DNA from 2 places in the Arthrobacter agilis genome. Region 1 is predicted to be linked to the other one. Evidence: predicted binding sites of a transcription regulator. Region 1 holds the regulator's gene; the other holds the start of a gene.
What was found. The regulator HrcA, encoded in region 1, represses chaperone genes, less so after heat shock. The targets are predictions, from matches to a motif close to TTNGCACTCGNNNNNNNCGAGTGCNAA.
Positions count from the first base shown of each region.

Region 2: a site for HrcA is predicted at 5,428-5,454, ahead of groES (co-chaperone GroES). Genes of this name have one in related genera too.

Region 1 is NZ_JAUSXO010000001.1:1,545,741-1,553,220, forward strand. It holds gene QFZ50_RS06980 (GerMN domain-containing protein) at 1-125, shown strand, start outside; gene QFZ50_RS06985 (16S rRNA (uracil(1498)-N(3))-methyltransferase) at 100-867, opposite strand; gene dnaJ (molecular chaperone DnaJ) at 870-2,000, opposite strand; gene hrcA (heat-inducible transcriptional repressor HrcA) at 2,087-3,100, opposite strand; gene QFZ50_RS07000 (DUF3097 family protein) at 3,277-4,128, shown strand; gene QFZ50_RS07005 (DUF4870 domain-containing protein) at 4,209-4,625, shown strand; gene hemW (radical SAM family heme chaperone HemW) at 4,745-5,974, opposite strand; gene lepA (translation elongation factor 4) at 6,005-7,480, opposite strand, start outside.
Region 2 is NZ_JAUSXO010000001.1:2,330,994-2,338,473, forward strand. It holds gene guaB (IMP dehydrogenase) at 1-1,146, opposite strand, end outside; gene QFZ50_RS10790 (ribonuclease J) at 1,523-3,157, shown strand; gene groL (chaperonin GroEL) at 3,303-4,919, opposite strand; gene groES (co-chaperone GroES) at 4,991-5,287, opposite strand; gene QFZ50_RS10805 (siderophore ABC transporter substrate-binding protein) at 5,629-6,573, shown strand; gene QFZ50_RS10810 (ABC transporter permease) at 6,606-7,480, shown strand, end outside.

The DNA.
Region 1 (7,480 bases):
GACGGCGACGGCGAGGCACAGGATTCCAAGAGCGTCACCGTCAGGTAGACGGGGTCGGATCGGGGACGCCCGGCGCGGCCGGCATGACCGGGGTGTCCGCTACCAGCGGTCGAGCAGGTGGTTGAGCAGGACCAGTGCCGCCGGCCCGGCGGACGACGACCGCAGGACGTGTGGTCCGAGGCGCGCCGTCCGGGCTCCGACGGCGCGGAGCTTCCCCAGCTCGGCGTCGCTGATCCCGCCCTCCGGGCCCACGACGACGGCGGTCGACGAGGGCGCGTCCAGCACACCGGAGGTGCGCAGCGCCGTCACCTGAGCCGCCAGGGAGGTCTCCGCGTCCTCGTGGAGGACGACCATGCGGTCCACCGACGCCGCCCAGGTGGCGAGCCCGGAGGTGTCCACCACGCCGTGCACGTCGGGGACGAACGAGCGGCGGGACTGCTTGGCCGCGGCGCCGACGAGCGACACCCACTTCTGCCGGCCCTTCTCCGCCTTGTCGCCGCGCCAGCGGACGATGCTGCGCTCGGCATGCCACGGTACGACGGCGTCGACGCCGAGCTCCGTGGCGGCTTCGACGGCCTGCTCGTCGCGGCCGCCCTTCGCCAGGGCCTGCACGAGCACGAGGCGATGGAGCGGTGCGGGGTCCTGGCCCGCCGTCTCCACCTCGAGGTCGACCGTCCCCGTCCCGACCGCGGCGATGACGCCGCCGATCCGGTAGCCGGCGCCGTCGGACACGTCGATCCGCTCGCCCGCGGTGAGCCGTCTCACGGTGGCGGCGTGGCGCCCCTCGTCCCCGCCGAGGACGAACACGGTGCCGGGTACGGCGGACCGGACGGTCTCACCCGGACCGAAGAAGAGGGGCCGCGTCATGGTCAGCGGTTCCCGAGGCGCTCCCGGAGGCGCGCGAAGACGCCCGAACCGCTGCTGGCGAGCTGTCCGTCCGTGTACTCCTCGCCGCGCAGCTCCGCGAGCCGGCGCAGGAGCTCCTCCTGCTGGTGGTCGATGTTGCGTGGGGTCTCGACGTTGAGGTGGACGCGGAGGTCTCCCCTGCCCTGGCTCCGGAGGTGTGTGACGCCGAGCCCGCGCAGCGTCAGGATCTCCCCCGACTGCGTCCCGGGCTTGATGACGAGCTCCTGGTCGCCGTCGTACGTGTCCAGGTGCACGCTGGTGCCGAGCGCGGCCGCCGTCATGGGGACGCTCAGGGTCACGTGCAGGTCGTCGCCGTCGCGCAGGAAGGTCGAGTCCGTGTTGACGCGGATCTCCACGTACAGGTCGCCCTGCGGCCCGCCGGCGATCCCGGCCTCGCCCTGCCCGGCGAGCTGGATGCGCGTGCCGGTACCGACGCCTGCGGGCACCTTGATGGTCAGGGTGCGGCGCGCGCGGATGCGGCCCTCACCGCTGCACTCGTGGCAGGGGCTCGGGATGACGGTGCCGTAGCCCTGGCAGGTACCGCAGGGGGCACTCGTCATGACCTGGCCGAGGATGGACCGCACGGCGCGCTGGACCTGGCCGGAGCCGCCGCAGATGTCGCAGGTGCGGACGGAGGTGCCGGGCTGGCAGCAGCTGCCGTCGCACGTGGGGCAGACCTCCGCGGTGTCCACCTCGATCTTCTTGTTGGCCCCGAAGACGGCGTCCTTCAGGTCGATGCGGACGTTGATCAGGGCGTCCTGCCCGCGGCGGGTCCGCGTCGGGGCTCCGGCCTGCTGGCCGCCGCCGCCGAAGAAGGTCTCGAAGATGTCCTGGAACGCGAAGCCGGAGCCCGAGTAGCCGGCGCCGTACCCGTTGTCCGTGCCGTTCTCGTTGCCCGTCGTGTCGTAGACCCTGCGCTTCTGGGGGTCCGAGAGCACCTCGTAGGCGTGCGTGACGCGCTTGAACTCCTCGGCGGCATCGTCCCCCGTGTTCACGTCCGGGTGGAGCTTGCGCGCCAGCTTGCGGTACGCCTTCTTGATCTCCTCGCCGGTCGCACCCTGCGCCACACCGAGGACCTCATAGTGATTACTCACTCGTGCACATCACTTCCTGTTGGAGACTTCTGTCTGCTGCTCGCCGGAACCGGCGGAAATGCCTGGGTGCCCCGGAGGGCACTCGCCTACTCCTCGAGGATCCTCGAGAGGTAGCGGGCGACGGCGCGCACGGCGGCCATCGTCGTCGGGTAGTCCATGCGGGTGGGCCCGAGGACCCCGAGCTTCGCGCCGGCGTCCGGCCCGTAGCCCGTGGCGACGACGGAGGCCCCCGACAGGCCCCCGTAGGGGTTCTCGCTGCCGATCCTCACGGAGATGCCGCGGGCGTCGTACTCCATCTCGGACAGGAGCCTCAGCATGACCACCTGCTCCTCGAGCGCCTCGAGGATGGGGCCGATGCTCAGCGGGAAATCCCCGGTGGAACGGGCGAGGTTCGCCGTCCCCGCCAGCAGGATCCGGTCGTCACGGCCGAGCCCTGCGAGCTGTTCCAGCGCCCTGATGATCGTACCCCCGTGCGCCCTCAGTGCGGGAGGCAGTTGCGCCAGGGCGACACCGAGTTCGGCGGGCAGCCCGGACAGCTTCACACCCGACACCGCGGACAGGATCCGCTGCCTGAGTTCCGCGAGTTCGGCCTCCTGGATCGCGGCCGGGGTCCGTACGATGCGCTGCTGGACGGTGCCGTTGCTGGCGATCAGGACGACCAGGATCTGCTGCGGGGCGAGCAGCACGAACTCGATGTGCCGGACGGACGCTCCCCCGACCCGGGGGAACTGGACGACGGCGACCTGGTTGGTCAGCTGTGCCAGCAGGCGCACGGTCCGGTCCATGACGTCGTCGAGATCGTCGGCGCCTTCCAGCAGCGTCTGGATCGCCTTCTTCTCGGGAGCCGAGAGCGGCTTCACCTCGGAGATGCGGTCGACGAACAGGCGGTAGCCCTTGTCCGTGGGGATGCGGCCCGAACTGGTGTGGGGAGCCGCGATGAGGCCCTCCTCCTCGAGGACGGCCATGTCGTTACGGATGGTGGCGGACGAGACGCCCAGCCGGTGGCGGTCCACGAGTGCCTTGGAGCCGACGGGCTCCCGGGAGTGGACGTAGTCCTCGACGATGGCCCGGAGTACCTCCAGGCGTCGTGGTTCGCTCATTCCTGACTCACCTCCGGGTCTGTTCCTCTCCATGCGGGTGCGTTCTGCGGGCGGCCCCGAGCGGTTAGCACTCGACACACCCAAGTGCCAAGTCTAGTACGTGCGGGCCGATTGTTAGCATTGGGACCCGGGCAGCGGCAGACCGCCGCAGCCCTCACGGGAAGGACGCGCACGGCATGGACTACGGCTGGGGAGCACAGGACATCGCGGCTCCGAAGCGGGTCAGCCTGCCCGACGTCCCGGTGGAGAAGGACATGGTCCTCGAGGACGTGCAGAGCGGCTTCGTCGGCGCCGTGGTCCGCGTCGAGAAGTCAGGCGGGCTGCACGTCATGGTGCTCGAGGACCGGCGCGGGAAGAAGCGCACCTTCAGGCTCGGTCACGGGTTCCTCCTCGACGGCGATCCCGTGCACGTCGTCGCGCCCGTCCTGCGCGCCGCCCCGGCGTCCACGCGCACCGCCTCCGGATCGGTGCGGGTCGACGGCGCCCGTGCCCGGACGGCGCGCGCCAGCAGGATCTGGGTCGAGGGCCAGCACGACGCCGAACTGGTGGAGAAGGTCTGGGGCGACGATCTCCGGCTCGAGGGGATCGTCGTCGAACCGCTGCACGGGGTCGACGACCTCGAAGGGGCCGTGCGCGCGTTCGCGCCCGGCCCGGAGCGCAGGCTCGGGATCCTCGTCGACCACCTGCTGCCGGGGACGAAGGAGTCGCGGATCGCCCAGCAGGCGATGACCGTACCCGGCGCCCGCAACCACGTCCTGATCGTGGGCCACCCCTACGTGGACGTCTGGCAGGCGGTGAAACCGGCTGCCCTGGGGCTCGACGCGTGGCCGGTGGTCCCCCGCCACCAGGACTGGAAGACGGGCATCCTCGCCGGCCTCGGCTGGCCGCACCACAACCAGGCAGCCGTCGCACACGGGTGGAAGCGGATCCTCGCCGGCGTCAGCACCTACGCGGATCTGGAGCCCTCCCTGCTGGGCCGGGTCGAAGAGGTCATCGATTTCCTGACCGCCCAGCCGGGGACCGCCTGAGCCGTCCGGCCCCCGCCACCCCGTATCCTTGAAGCACACTCCCGGGGGAGAGTTCCCGCCAGCCACCAAAGGAACCGAAGTTGTCCAACACCGCCGACCACCAGCACCACGGCCGGAACGAGTCCCGTCCTGCGTTCGAGGGGACGCCCGCGACCGCCCTCCCCCTGACGGCCTCCGAGGACCGCCAGTACGCCACGCTGGCACATTTCGGCGGGATCCTGGGGTTCATCCCCTCGCTGCTGATCTACCTCATCTTCAAGGACCGTGGCCCCTTCACGGCGCAGGAGTCGAAGGAGGCGCTCAACTTCACGCTTCCGCCCACCATCCTGGCCCTGGTCGCGTGGCTCCTGTCGCTCCTGCCGGTCATCGGCGGTGTCTTCGCCGTCGTCAATGCCCTCATCTGGGTCGTCATCGCGATCTTCTCGGTCAGCGCGGGCATCCAGGTGAATCGCGGACGCCCGTACCGCTACGCCCTGAACCTGCGCCCGATCCGCTGAGCGGCCGGCACCCCTGACCCGGCGCGGCGCTCGCGTCCCGCAGCGGGGGTGGCGGACCGGCCAGGCCTGGCCGGGACAGCACCCACCTCCTGTGGTCCGCACTGGATCCGCGCGGCGCCTCAGTCCGGCAGGAGCCGGCGCACCACGGCGTCGGCGAGCAGCCTGCCGTTGAACGTCAGGACCAGGCGGCCGGCGAACGCGGCGGCCGGGTCGACCAGTCCGTCGGCGATCAGGCCGGCGACGGCCCTGCGTCCGGTCGCCGTCAGGGACTGCGTGGACAGCCCCTCGCGCAGCCGCACGCGCAGCATGACGTCCTCGACGTAACGGTCCTCCGCCGACAGCACCTCGCGGCCCGCCGCGGGTGACCGCCCGGCGCCCAGTGCGTCCGCGTAGGGACGGGGATGCTTCACGTTCCACCAGCGGGTCCCGCCCACGTGCGAGTGCGCGCCCGGGCCGGCTCCCCACCAGTCGCTGCCCCGCCAGTAGGCGAGGTTGTGGCGGCACTCGTCCGCGGGCGTACGTGCCCAGTTGCTGACCTCGTACCAGTGCAGACCGGCGGCCGTGAGCATCTCCTCGGCGAGGGCGTACTTGTCCGCGTGGTCGTCGTCGTCGATGGGCGGGACCTGGCCGCGCCGGATGCGCGAGGCGAGCCTCGTTCCGTCCTCGATGATGAGGGCGTAGGCGGAGATGTGGTCCGGTCCGTAGGACAGGGCCGTGGCCAGGGTGGTGCGCCAGTCCTCCAGCGACTCCCCCGGCGTCCCGTAGATCAGGTCGAGGCTCACGGCCAGTCCGGCGTCGCGGGCCCACTGCACGGCCTGCGGGACGCGCTCGGGCGCGTGCGTGCGGTCGAGCACCGCGAGGACGTGCGGCACGGCCGACTGCATGCCGAAGGACACACGGGTGAAGCCGGCCTCCCGCAGGGTGCGCAGGGACTCGGGGGTGACCGAGTCGGGGTTTGCCTCGGTGGTGACCTCCGCGTCCGGGGCCAGCCCCCACGTGGCACGCGCCGCGCGCAGGATCGAGGCGAGGTCCTCGGCCGGGAGCAGGGTGGGGGTGCCTCCGCCGAAGAACACGGTGGACAGCGGGCGGGCGGGCACGCCGGAGGTCTCCAGCACGCGCGCGCCGAGCTCGATCTCGGCGAGCACGGAGCCCGCATAGGCGTCCTGGGATGCTCCCCCGCCGAGCTCCGTGGCCGTGTAGGTGTTGAAGTCGCAGTACCCGCACCGGACGGCGCAGAACGGGATGTGCACGTAGAGGCAGAAGTCGCGCTCGAGCGCACCATCTGCCGCCGTGGGCGGCAGGAGTCCGTCGTCGGGCGCCGGCAGGCCGAGCGGCAGCGCGCTAGGCATGCCGGCTCGCCGCCTGGGAACCGTTCGGCATCACTTCTTGGCTTTGTCCTTCGACTCGTCGGATGACAGGGCGGCGATGAAGGCCTCCTGGGGGACCTCGACGCGGCCCACCATCTTCATGCGCTTCTTGCCCTCCTTCTGCTTCTCGAGGAGCTTGCGCTTGCGGGTGATGTCACCGCCGTAGCACTTGGCCAGGACGTCCTTGCGGATGGCCCGGATGCTCTCGCGCGCGATGATCCGTGCCCCGATCGCGGCCTGGATGGGCACCTCGAACTGCTGGCGTGGGATGAGCTCGCGCAGCTTGCCCGTCATCATCACGCCGTACGCGTAGGCCTTCTCACGGTGGGTGATGGCACTGAAGGCGTCCACCTGCTCACCCTGCAGGAGGATGTCCACCTTCACGAGGTCTGACACCTGGTCGCCGTCGGCCTTCCAGTCGAGGGACCCGTAGCCACGGGTCTTGGACTTCAGCAGGTCGAAGAAGTCGAAGACGATCTCCGCCAGGGGCAGGCGGTACCGGATCTCGACCCGGTCCTCCGAGAGGTAGTCCATGCCCCCGAGGACACCGCGGCGCTGCTGGCACAGCTCCATGATGGCGCCGACGAACTCGGACGGCGCCAGGATGGTGGCGGACACCATGGGTTCGCGTACCTCGGCGATCTTGCCCACGGGGTACTCGCTCGGGTTGGTGACCTTGAGGACCCGCTTGTCTTCGAGCGTGACCTCGTACTCGACGTTGGGCGCTGTGGAGATCAGGTCGAGGTTGTACTCCCGCTCGAGGCGTTCGCGCGTGATCTCGAGGTGCAGCAGCCCGAGGAAGCCAACCCGGAAGCCGAAGCCCAGCGCTGCGGACGTCTCGGGCTCGTAGACGAGCGCGGCGTCGTTCAGGGTGAACTTCGCCAGGGCGTCGCGCAGCACGGGGTAGTCGGTGCCGTCGAGCGGATAGAGGCCGGAGAAGACCATCGGCTTCGGGTCCTGGTAGCCGCCGAGCGACTCCGAGGCGGGCTTGGCCAGGTTGGTGACCGTGTCGCCGACCTTCGACTGGCGCACGTCCTTCACGCCGGTGATCAGGTACCCCACCTCGCCGACGCCGAGGCCCTTGGACGGCTGGGGCTCGGGTGAGCTGACGCCGATCTCGAGCAGTTCGTGGCTCGCGCGGGTGGACATCATCTGGATGCGTTCGCGCGGGCTCAGCTTGCCGTCGACGACCCTCACGTAGGTGACGACGCCGCGGTAGGTGTCGTACACGGAGTCGAAGATCATGGCGCGGGCCGGCGCGTCCGGGTTGCCGGTCGGTGCGGGGAGGTCTCGGACGATCTTGTCCATGAGGGCCTCGACGCCCATACCGGTCTTGCCCGACACCTTCAGCACGTCCTCCGGCTCGCCGCCGATCAGGCTCGCGAGCTCCGCCGCGTACTTCTCGGGCTGGGCGGCCGGCAGGTCGATCTTGTTCAGCACGGGGATGATCGTGAGGTTGTTCTCCATCGCGAGGTACAGGTTCGCGAG
Region 2 (7,480 bases), 790 kb from region 1:
GGCGGATCCGGCGAGGAGCGAGCCGAGCATCACGGTATCGGCACCGGCCACGAGGGCCTTGCCGATGTCGCCGGAGTACTGCAGGCCGCCGTCGGCGATGACGGGGACACCGGCGGGGATCGCCGCCTTCGCGGACTCGTAGATCGCGGTGACCTGCGGGACACCGACGCCCGCGACGACGCGCGTGGTGCAGATGGAGCCGGGTCCCACTCCCACCTTGATGCCGTCCGCGCCGGCGTCGATCAGGGCCTGCGCGCCTTCGCGGGTGGCCGCCTGACCGCCGATGATGTCGACGTGCGCCGCGGACTTCTCGGCCTTCAGGCGTGCGATCATCTCGAGCACGCCGGCACTGTGGCCGTTGGCGGTGTCCACGAAGAGGGCATCGACGCCGGCCTCGACCAGGGTCATGGCGCGCTCCCAGCCGTCGCCGAAGAAGCCGATGGCCGCGCCCACCCGCAGGCGGCCGTCGTCGTCCTTGGTGGAGAGCGGGTACTGCTCGGCCTTGGTGAAGTCCTTGACGGTGATGAGGCCGCGGAGGACGTCGTCGTCGTCGACGAGCGGCAGCTTCTCGATCTTGTTCGTCGCGAGGAGGTTGATGGCGTCGTCGCCGCTGATGCCCACGTGCCCGGTGACGAGCGGCATCTTCGTCATGACGTCGCGGACCAGCGTGCGGGGGAAATCGCGCTCGAGCACGAAGCGCGTGTCGCGGTTGGTGACGATGCCCAGGAGGTGCCCGGTCCCGTCCACGACGGGCAGGCCGGAGACGCGGTAGTGGCCGCAGAGCTCGTCGAGTTCCTGCAGCGTGGCGTCGGGGCCGATGGTCAGCGGGTTGGTGATCATCCCGGACTCGCTGCGCTTCACGCGGTCGACCTGGTCTGCCTGGTCGGAGATGGACAGGTTGCGGTGGATGACCCCGAGGCCGCCCTGGCGGGCCATCGCCACGGCCATGCGGGCCTCGGTCACGGTGTCCATGGCCGAGGAGAGCAGCGGCGTCCTCACGGTGATCCGCTTGGAGATGCGTGACGACGTGTCGGCCTCGGAGGGGATCACGTCGGTGTGGCCGGGGAGCAGGAGGACGTCGTCGTACGTCAGGCCGATGAATCCGAAGGGGTCGTGGGTCTCGTTCTGGCCGGACTGCTGGCTCACTGCTGCGCCTCTTTCGGTGGAACCGGGTGGGGGTCGGGGCCTTCGGCGGGTGCTGCCCGCGGGCCCTGTCAGTCTAGAACCATTCGTACACGGCCCCTATTCCGGTGACGGCGGCACGGGGTGACGATCGGGCGCACACCCGTGCAACAGGAACCGGGGTGGGGGATCGATCCGCCGGGGCGCCCGCGGACCACGTACTCTTGGAGAAGCATGTTCCCGGGGACACCGGGGACCACGGACCGGAATCGCCGGATCCGACGGCCTCGACGACGACTGTCGGACGGCCACGACCGCCCCCGCATGAACGAGAGAAACCTGATCTGTGAATAAGAGACCTGCCGTACTGAAAGCACCACGGGAACTGGCCGCCGGAGCCATGCGCATCGTCGCGCTCGGAGGCATCGGTGAGATCGGCAGAAACATGACCGTCTTCGAGTTCGAGGGCAAGCTGCTGATCGTGGACTGCGGCGTCCTGTTCCCCGAGGAACACCAGCCCGGCGTCAACGTCATCCTCCCGGACTTCTCCTACATCCGCGACCGCCTCGACGACGTCGTCGCCGTCGTCCTCACGCACGGCCACGAGGACCACATCGGCGCCGTCCCGTACCTCCTCAAGGAGCGGGCGGACATCCCCCTGGTCGGCTCGCGGCTGACGCTCGCCTTCATCGAGGCCAAGCTGAAGGAACACCGCATCACCCCCAAGACCGTCCAGGTAAAGGAGGGCGACCGCCGGACCATGGGCGGCTTCGACCTCGAGTTCGTCGCCGTGAACCACTCCATCCCCGACAGCCTCGCCGTCGCCATCCGCACCGCGGCCGGCATGGTGCTGCACACGGGCGACTTCAAGATGGACCAGTTCCCCCTGGATCGCCGCATCACGGACCTCGCCGCCTTCGCACGCCTCGGCGAGGAGGGCGTGGACCTGTTCCTCACCGACTCCACGAATGCGGACGTCCCCGGCTTCACCACGTCGGAGAAGGACCTCGCGCCGGCCATCGATGCCGTGTTCCGCACGGCTCCGCGCCGCATCATCGTGTCCAGCTTCGCGAGCCACATCCACCGCATCCAGCAGATCATCGACACCGCGCACCAGCACCGCCGCAAGGTGGCGTTCGTGGGCCGTTCGATGGTCCGCAACATGACCATCGCGGCGGACCTCGGCTACCTCAACATCCCGCAGGGCCTGCTCGTGGACTTCAAGAAGCTCGAGCGCAGCGACGACCACAAGGTGGTGCTGATCTGCACGGGTTCGCAGGGCGAGCCGATGGCGGCCCTTTCCCGCATGGCCAACAAGGACCACGCCATCCGCATCAGCGAGGGTGACACCGTGCTGCTGGCCAGCTCGCTCATCCCGGGCAACGAGAACGCCATCTACGGGATCATCAACGCGCTCACCGAGATCGGTGCCAACGTGGTCCACAAGGGCAACGCGAAGGTGCACGTCTCCGGCCATGCCAGCGCCGGCGAGCTCGCCTACTGCTACAACATCGTGAAGCCGCGCAACGTCATGCCGGTGCACGGCGAGTGGCGCCACCTGCGCGCGAACTCGGAGATCGCCGTCGCGACCGGCGTCGATCCCCGCAACGTCGTGATCGCGCAGGACGGCGTGACCGTCGACCTCGTGCGTGGACGTGCCACCCTCTCGGGCAAGGTGGAGGCGGGCCTGGTGTTCGTCGACGGCGACAGCGTCGGGGGCATCACCGAGGAGGACCTGCGCGAGCGGCGCCGCCTCGCGGAGGAGGGTGTCGTCACCGTCCTCGCGATCATCGACCCGGACAACGGGGACATCGTCGAGGCGCCCGAGTTCTTCACCAAGGGCTTCTCCTGCTCCGACGAGGACCTCGACAAGGCGGGCGCCGCCGTCGAGAAGGCGCTCCGCGATGCGGCGTCCAACCGCCAGGGCGGCCGCCGCCAGGACCCGGAGGACATCATCGAGCGGGCCACGGCCAACTGGATGCGCCGCTACTACAACCGCCAGCCGGTGGTCACGGCGATCGTCGTCGACGCCTGATCCCCGAACTGCACGACGAAGCCCCGGTACTCCTGGAGTACCGGGGCTTCGTCGTTTAGGGGCACGGCCCCGGAACAGACAGCAGCACCCCGGCTCCTCGGAGCCGGGGTGCTGCTGTCGTGCGGGGGGCCGGAGCCCCTGGGCCCTAGTGCGAGTGGCCCTGGTGTCCCTCGTCCTCGGACTCCTCGGGCTTCTCGACCACGAGGGTCTCCGTGGTCAGCACGAGTGCCGCGATGGACGCCGCGTTGCGCAGCGCGGAGCGCGTCACCTTCACGGGGTCGATGATGCCGGCGTCCACGAGGTTCTCGTACTCGCCGGTCGCGGCGTTGAAGCCGTGACCGTCCTCGAGGTCGGAGACCTTCGCGACGACGACGTATCCCTCGTGACCGGCGTTCTCCGCGATCCAGCGCAGCGGCTGGGCGAGCGCGCGGCGGACGAGGCCGACGGCGGTGGCCGCGTCGCCCTCGAGTGCCAGGACGTCGGGGTCGGTGTCGAGCGCCTTCCCGGCGTGGACCAGTGCGGAACCGCCGCCGGCCACGATGCCCTCTTCGAGTGCGGCACGCGTGGAGGACACGGCGTCCTCGATGCGGTGCTTCTTCTCCTTGAGCTCGACCTCGGTGGCGGCGCCGACCTTGATCACGCCGATACCGCCGGCGAGCTTCGCGAGGCGCTCCTGGAGCTTCTCACGGTCCCAGTCGGAGTCGGTGCGCTCGACCTCGGCGCGGATCTGCGCCACGCGGTCGGCGACATCGGACTCGCTGCCGGTGCCGTCGACGATCGTGGTGGCATCCTTGGTGACGGTGATGCGGCGGGCGGACCCGAGCACCTCCAGGCCCACCTGGTCCAGCTTGAGGCCGAGGTCCGGCGAGACGACCTGCGCACCCGTGAGGGTGGCGATGTCCTGCATCATGGCCTTGCGGCGGTCACCGAAGCCCGGCGCCTTGACGGCGACGACGTTCAGGGTGCCGCGGATCTTGTTGACCACGAGGGTGGAGAGCGCCTCGCCCTCGATGTCCTCGGCGATGATGAACAGCGGCTTGCCGGCCTGCAGCGCCTTCTCGAGCAGCGGGAGGAACTCCTGGAGGGAGGAAATCTTGCCCGAGTTGATGAGGATGAGCGCGTCCTCTAGGACGGCTTCCTGGCGCTCGGCGTCGGTCACGAAGTACGGCGAGAGGTAGCCCTTGTCGAACTGCATGCCCTCGGTGAGGACGAGCTCGGTCTGCGTGCTGGAGGACTCCTCGATGGTGATCACACCATCCTTGCCGACCTTGTCGAACGCCTCGGCGAGGAGGTCACCGACCTCGGTGCTCTGCGCGGAGATGGAGGCGACGTTGGCCGTCTGCTGGCCGACGACCTCGCGGGCGTTCTCGAGCAGGCGCTTGGCGACGGCCTCGACCGCCACCTCCATACCGTGCTTGAGCTGTCCGGGTGCTGCGCCGGCGGCCACGTTGCGGAGGCCTTCCTTGACGAGCGCCTGGGCCAGGACCGTGGCGGTGGTCGTCCCGTCACCGGCGACGTCGTTCGTCTTGGTGGCGACTTCCTTGGCCAGCTGGGCGCCGAGGTTCTCGTACGGGTCGTCGAGCTCGACCTCGCGGGCGATCGTGACGCCGTCGTTCGTGATGGTGGGCGCACCCCACTTCTTGTCGAGCACGACATTGCGTCCGCGGGGGCCCAGCGTCACCTTGACGGTGTTCGCGAGCTTGTCCACGCCGGCCTCGAGGGCACGGCGGGCGGCGTCGTTGAATTCCAACTGCTTTGCCACTGTTGGTTCCTTTCAGGCTTGGCGAGGAAAAGCCCCGGCCGCTGCGGGCCGGGGCTTCTCCTCAAGGGGTACTACTTGACGACGACGGCGAGGACGTCGCGGGCGGAGAGGACTAGGTACTCCTGGCCACCGTGCTTCACTTCGGTTCCGCCGTACTTCGAGTAGATGACGACGTCGCCCTCGGCGACATCGACGGGCACGCGGTTGCCGTTGTCGTCGACACGACCCGGTCCGACGGCCACGACTTCGCCCTCCTGGGGCTTCTCCTTGGCCGTGTCCGGGATGACGAGGCCGGAAGCAGTGGTCTGCTCGGCTTCGAGGGGGCGGACAACGATGCGATCCTCAAGGGGCTTAATAGAGACCGACACTCGGGCTCTCCTTTGCGTTCGATACCAATGGAATGGGGGCCGTCGGGCTGGGCGTGAACCGTCGTCGCGGTGCCGGCGAACGCTTCCCTCGGGATTAGCACCCGCAGTGAGCGAGTGCCAACTCCGACTGTATGCAAGCGCTGGCACTCGGTCAAGGTGAGTGCCAGCGTTGACGGCTCAACGGTGGCGGCCCACCGTCCGACCGGACGCACTTCGTCGCAATAGGACACGTTCCAGTTGCGTAATTCCCGCACGGCCCTCTACATTCGAGAGAGGTAAGGCATTCCTTACTTCCGCGACGTCCGGCCCGCCCGGCCCCTTCCCTCCACGGAGTCCACCCCATGGCACACCTGCGCCTCGCCGTCCTTTCCGCAGCCGCTGCGGCCACCCTCGCCCTGACGGCGTGCGGTGGCTCCTCCGAGGCGGCCGACGAGCCGGCGGCGGCCTCGACCGTCCCGGTCGAGCACGCGCAGGGGACCACCGAGGTGCCGGTCGATCCCGAGACGGTGTTCACCTTCGACCTCGGCGCCCTCGATACCCTGGACGCGCTCGGCGTGGACGTGGCCGGCGTCCCGCAGGGGACCCTGCCCCAGCAGCTCTCCGCCTACGAGGGCGGTGACACCACGAACATCGGCTCCATGAAGGAACCGGACTTCGAGGCGATCGCCGCCGCCGCCCCCGACCTGATCATCATCTCGGGCCGTGTCGCCGATTCGTACGACGAGCTCTCGGACATCGCGCCGACCATCGATCTGAGCGTCGATGCAGCGGACCCGATGGCGAGCTTCCGGGAGCACACCGCATCACTCGGCCGGATCTTCGGCGCCGAGGACGAGGTCGCCGACCGGCTGGCCGCGCTCGACGCGAAGATCGCCGGAACGAAGGACACCGCCGCTTCCGCGGGCAACGGCCTCGTCCTGATGACCAGCGCAGGCGAGGTCACCGCGTACGGCGCCGGATCACGGTTCGGCCTGATCCACGACGTGCTCGGCGTCGAGCCCGCCGCCGCGGTCAGGAACGAGGGCACGCACGGCGAGGCGGTCTCCTTCGAATACATCGCCGAGGTCAACCCGGCCCATCTCTTCGTGATCGACCGGGACGCCGCCGTCGGTGAGGCCGGCGCCGCCGGCTCCGCCGTCCTGGACAACGAGCTCGTCAACGGCACGGACGCCGCGAAGAACGACGACGTCACCTACCTCGACTCCGCGAGCTGGTACCTCATCGGGTACGGCCTCGACAACCTCGACGCCATGGTCTCCGCAGTCGACGAGGCCCTCGCGGCCTGAACCGCCGCGCCGCTCCGGCGGTAGGCGCCCCCATGGCAGCACTCTCCCTCCGGCCGCAGCGGCCGGCGCAGCAGCACGGCTCCACCCGGCCACCGGCCCTCTGGGCAGCGGGCGCAGCGGTGCTGCTGCTCGCCCTCGTCAGCCTGTTCGTGGGCGTCGCGGCGGTCTCCCCCGCCGACCTGCTCGAGGGCGACGCCGGCGTGTGGCAGACGTTCCTCGTGAGCCGGGTGCCGCGCACGCTCGCGGTCCTCCTGGCCGGCGTGGCCCTCAGCGTCGCCGGGTTCGTCCTGCAGCTCATGGCCCGTAACCGGTTCGTGGAACCCTCCACCGTCGGCACGGTGGAATCGGCCACCGCAGGGATCCTGGTCGCCACGCTGCTCCTGCCCGCCGCCCCGATCGTCGCGAAGATGGGGATCGCCGCCGTCTTCGCCATGGCCGGCACGGCGCTCTTCCTGTCCGTCCTGCGCCGGATCCCGCTGCGGAACACGCTGATCGTCCCGCTCGTGGGCATCATGCTCGGCGGGGTCATCGCGGCGGTGACGACGTTCTTCGCATACCGCTTCGACCTGCTGCAGACGCTCAACACCTGGATGATCGGTGACTTCTCCGGGCTGGTCCGCGGCCGCTACGAACTGCTGTGGATCGTCGCCGCCCTCGCCGTCGTCGGCTACGTGTGCGCCGACCGGTTCACCGTGGCCGGCATGGGTGAGGAGTTCACCACCAACCTCGGCCTGGACTACCGGCGGACCATGAACCTCGGCCTCGTGCTGGTGAGCCTCATCAGCGCCGTCGTGGTGGTGGTCGTGGGAGCCGTCCCCTTCCTCGGCCTGATCGTGCCCAACCTCGTGTCCCTGCTCATCGGCGACAACGTGCGCCGCGCCGTCCCCTGGATCGCCGTGTTCGGCGC